2 regions of the Streptomyces sp. NRRL S-1813 genome follow, and region 2 is predicted to be linked to the other one. Evidence: predicted binding sites of a transcription regulator. Region 2 holds the regulator's gene; the other holds the start of a gene.
The links. Region 2 encodes HrcA, which represses chaperone genes, less so after heat shock. Its sites were predicted from a motif close to TTNGCACTCNGNNNNNCNGAGTGCNAA; they were not measured.

Region 1 (2,458 bases), on a different contig from region 2:
TCGGTGTGGTGAGGGGGCGGGGAAGAGGCACGGGGCATGGTGGGCACCGCCTGTGGTGAGGGGTTCGGACGAACCGGCGATCACCACCGTGCCGGAATCCGCTCCGGCCCGCTCCGGGCTGTGGACGACCCCGCCCCTGGGGACAACCCGGCCACCCGGGAGAGGGAGGCCGGGCCGTCCGTCGCGGCGTTCGGGGCGCTACGGCAGGTCGATGCCCAGGTCCCAGCCGGTGTGCACCTCGGTGCACAGGCAGTTGCGGGCGGCGTTGTCAGGGAGGCCGGAGACCGCGTCGAAGAGGACCTCGCGCAGCCGGCCGACGTTCTCGGCGAAGACCCTGAAGACTTCCTCGTGGGAGACGCCGTCGCCGGTCTCGGTGCCCGCGTCCAGGTCGGTGACCAGCGCCAATGACGTGTAGCACAGGCTCAGTTCGCGGGCCAGGACGGCTTCGGGGTGGCCGGTCATACCGACCACCGACCAGCCCTGTGCGGCGTGCCAGCGCGACTCGGCGCGGGTCGAGAAGCGGGGGCCTTCGATCACGACGAGGGTGCCGCCGTCGACCGGCTCCCAGTCCCGGCCACGGGCGGCCGTGAGGGCGGCCTGCCGCCCGGTGGGGCAGTACGGGTCGGCGAAGGTCAGGTGGACGACGTTGGGTGTCTTCCCGTCGGGGAGCGGCTCGCCGTCGAAGTAGGTCTGGGGGCGGGCCTTGGTGCGGTCGACGAGCTGGTCGGGGACCAGGAGCGTGCCGGGGCCGTATGAGGCCCGCAGGCCGCCGACCGCACACGGGGCGAGGACCTGGCGCACCCCGAGCGAGCGCAGCGCCCACAGGTTGGCGCGGTAGTTGATGCGGTGCGGCGGGAGGTGGTGGCCACGGCCGTGCCGGGGCAGGAACGCCACCTGGCGGCCGGCGATCTGTCCCAGGAACAGCGAGTCGCTGGGGCGTCCGTAGGGGGTGTCCACCGTGATCTCGGTCACGTCATCGAGGAAGGAGTAGAAGCCCGATCCGCCGATGACGCCAATCTCCGCGTCAGCCATGCCGGTCACACTATCGGGGCACGGCGGCCCGGGGCGGGCGGGTGGCGGAGGCGAAAGGAAGCCGTAAGACAGCGGACCCCGCCGTCGGTGACGGCGGGGTCCGAAGAGCTGTGGGTCAGGCCGCGGAGCTGGTGCCCGAGGAGCTGCCGGAGGACGACGAGGCGGCCGGGGCCGAGGACTTGGTGTCCGAGCTGCCGGACGAGGAGCTCGACGTGTCCGAGGAGGACGTGCTGCCCGCCGCGGAGGCGTTCTTCGCGGGGCTGCTGCTGGACGACGAGCCGCGGCTGTCGTTGCGGTAGAAGCCGGAGCCCTTGAAGACGATGCCGACCGCGGAGAACACCTTCTTGAGGCGTCCGTCGCAGGCGGGGCACTCCGTGAGCGCATCGTCGGTGAACTTCTGCACCGCCTCGAGGCCCTCGCCACACGCGGTGCACTGGTACTGGTAGGTCGGCACTTGTCTTCCTCCTGGCACTCTCACTCGATGAGTGCTAACGACGCTCCATCTTGCAGTATTCCCGCCCGACAGTCCACCGTGACCGGCCCACGGTGACCGACTCCACGTCCGGTCAGGTGCGCGCCAGCTCCCGCTCGCGGTCGTCGGAAACAGCCGGGACCTGGGCATCCGTGCCGTGCGCGGGGCCCGCGGCGGTCCTCGTCGACGAGCGCGGCAACAGGTGGGCGCGGAGCGCCAGCAGCACCGTCAGGGCCAGCGCCGTACCGGCCAGCGGCACCAGGAACCCGGTGCTCGGCCCGAAGCAGTCGGCGAGCTGGCCGGCCGAGGTGGCCGCGGCCGCCTGGCCCAGCGCGACCGCGCCGGTCAGCCAGGTGAAGGCCTCGGTGCGGGCGGCGGCCGGCACCAGCGACTCCACGAGGGTGTAACCGGTGATCAGGGCCGGGGCGATGCACAGGCCGACGACCAGGCCGACCGCGCCGAGCAGCGGCACCGCGGTGACCGCCCACAACGGGGTGGTGGCCAGTGCCAGCAGCCCGTAGGCGACCAGCAGCCGGCGCCGCGGGCCGACCTTCCAGGCGATGAGGCCGCACGCGATACCGGCGAGCATGTTGCCGCCCGCGAAGATCCCGTAGAGCACGCCGTTGATGCCGGGCTGCCCGATGTGCTGGGTGAACGCGGTCAGGGAGACCTGCATACCGCCGAAGACGGCGCCGATGCCGAGGAACGCCACGATCAGGACGCGTACGCCGGGCACGGACAGCGCCGAGACGCGCGGCCGGTCGCCCGCGCGGTGCCGGTGCACCGGAGGCTGGCTGCGCCGCTGGGAGGCGAACAGCAGCCCGCCGGCCAGCGTCAGCGCGGCCTCGGCGACCAGACCGGCCGCCGGGTGGATGCCGGTGCACAGCGCGGTCGCCAGCACCGGGCCGACGACGAAGGTGAACTCGTCGGTCACCGACTCGAAGGCGGCGGCCG
Region 2 (2,458 bases):
CTCCGGACTCCTCGACCAGATCGCCGCAGAAGACGATCTCCGGGTCCCCGCCCCGGCCCGGTACCAGGACCGCCAGATCGTGGGCCGTGTGCCCGGGGCCGACATTGGCGAGCAGCACCTGCCGGTCGCCGAGCTCGACGGTCAGCTGGTCGTGGACGTGGTGGTGCGGGGCGACCAGCAGATCGGCGGCCTCGGCGGCGGCGTCCCGGTCGACGCCGTGCCGCATCGCGTCGTGCCGCAGCTCGTCCTTGCCGCGGCGCAGCAGCTCGCTCAGTCCGGCCGCGCCGAAGACCTCGACGCCCGCGAAGGCGGCGGTGCCCAGCACATGATCGAAGTGGGGGTGGGTGAGCGCGATATGCGTCACTTCCCGGCCCAGTACGCCGCGGATCGCACGCCGCAGATCCGCGCCGTCGCGCAGGGTCGCGCCGGTGTCGACGATCATCACGCCGGTGGTCCCCGCGACCACCCCGATCGTCTCGTCCCAGCCCGGCATACGGCGCCTGGCGACACCGTCACCGAGTCGTTCCCACCCGGCCTCTTCCCAAGCAGTGTGCATACCGAGACGCTAGCGCCATCGCGATAGCGTTGCCCGACAGATCGGCCGAACACGGTCATCGGGCGGGTGCTGTGCGCGGCTGCCCTTGCCGTGTCCGTGCTACCCGGCCGTACACTGGCTCAGGGTCTGGCACTCGGCCCGTGTGAGTGCCAGGAGAGACGAGACGGCGGACGGCCGGACTGGAGGTGCGCGGGATGCTCAGTGAACGCAGGCTGGAGGTGCTGCGCGCCATCGTCCAGGACTATGTCGGGACGGAGGAGCCGGTCGGCTCCAAGGCGCTCACCGAACGCCATCAGCTCGGCGTCTCCCCGGCCACCGTCCGCAACGACATGGCGGCCCTGGAGGACGAGGGATTCATCGCCCAGCCGCACACCAGCGCCGGGCGCATCCCGACCGACAAGGGCTACCGCCTGTTCGTCGACAAGCTGGCCGGCGTCAAGCCGCTGTCCAGCCCGGAGCGGCGGGCGATCCAGAATTTCCTGGACGGCGCCGTCGACCTCGACGATGTGGTGGGCCGCACGGTCCGGCTGCTGGCGCAGCTGACCCGGCAGGTCGCGGTCGTGCAGTACCCGTCCCTGACCCGGTCCACGGTCCGGCATGTCGAACTGCTGGCGCTGGCCCCCGCCCGGCTGATGCTCGTACTGATCACGGACACCGGGCGGGTCGAGCAGCGGCTCATCGACTGCCAGACGCCGTTCGGCGAGGCCTCGCTGGCGGACCTGCGGGCCCGGCTCAACAGCAGGGTCGTCGGCCGCCGGTTCGCGGATGTGCCGCAGTTGGTGCAGGATCTCCCGGAGTCCTTCGAGCAGGACGACCGCGGCACGGTCTCGACAGTGCTGTCGGTGTTGCTGGAAACTCTGGTGGAAGAGACCGAAGAGCGGCTGATGATCGGCGGTACCTCCAATCTCACGCGATTCGGGCACGATTTCCCGCTGACGATCCGGCCGGTGCTGGAGGCCCTTGAGGAGCATGTGGTGATGCTCAAGCTGCTCGGGGAGGCCAAGGACTCGGGCATGACCGTACGTATCGGGCATGAGAATGCCCACGAAGGCCTGGCGTCCACATCGGTCGTCACGGTCGGCTACGGTTCGGGCGACGAGGCAGTCGCCAAACTCGGCGTGGTCGGACCGACCCGCATGGACTACCCCGGAACGATGGGAGCGGTACGCGCAGTGGCACGTTACGTCGGACAAATCCTCGCGGAGTCGTAAGTGGCCACGGATTACTACTCGGTCCTCGGCATCAGCCGTGACGCCTCGCAGGACCAGATCAAGAAAGCCTTCCGCCGGCTGGCGCGTGAGCTGCACCCGGACGTGAACCCGGATCCCAAGACCCAAGAGCGGTTCAAGGAGATCAACGCCGCTTACGAGGTCCTGTCGGACCCGCAGAAGAAGCAGGTCTACGACCTCGGCGGCGATCCCCTCTCGCAGGCGGGCGGCGGCCAGGGCGCGGGCGGCTTCGGCGCGGGCTTCGGCAACTTCTCCGACATCATGGACGCCTTCTTCGGCACCGCGTCGCAGCGCGGGCCGCGCTCGCGCACCCGCCGCGGCCAGGACGCCATGATCCGGCTCGACATCGAGCTGAACGAAGCGGCCTTCGGCACGACCAAGGACATCCAGGTCGACACCGCCATCGTCTGTACGACGTGCACCGGTGAGGGAGCCGCGCCGGGTACCTCGGCGCAGACCTGCGACATGTGCCGCGGCCGCGGTGAGGTCTCGCAGGTCACCCGGTCCTTCCTCGGCCAGGTCATGACGTCCAGGCCCTGTCCGCAGTGCCAGGGCTTCGGCACGGTCGTGCCGACCCCGTGCCCCGAGTGCGCAGGCGACGGCCGGATCCGCTCCCGCCGCACGCTGACCGTCAAGATCCCGGCCGGCGTCGACAACGGCACCCGCATCCAGC

Region 1: the regulator HrcA is predicted to act here: its motif matches at 1,498-1,524, upstream of IF67_RS0113905 (FmdB family zinc ribbon protein).

The regions. Positions count from the first base shown of each region.
Region 1 covers NZ_JOHB01000007.1:170,333-172,790, reverse strand. The annotation lists gene IF67_RS0113910 (S-methyl-5'-thioadenosine phosphorylase) at 199-1,032, opposite strand; gene IF67_RS0113905 (FmdB family zinc ribbon protein) at 1,148-1,486, opposite strand; gene IF67_RS0113900 (MFS transporter) at 1,599-2,458, opposite strand, start outside.
Region 2 covers NZ_JOHB01000005.1:148,633-151,090, forward strand. The annotation lists gene IF67_RS0110715 (MBL fold metallo-hydrolase) at 1-556, opposite strand, end outside; gene hrcA (heat-inducible transcriptional repressor HrcA) at 751-1,767, shown strand; gene dnaJ (molecular chaperone DnaJ) at 1,768-2,458, shown strand, end outside.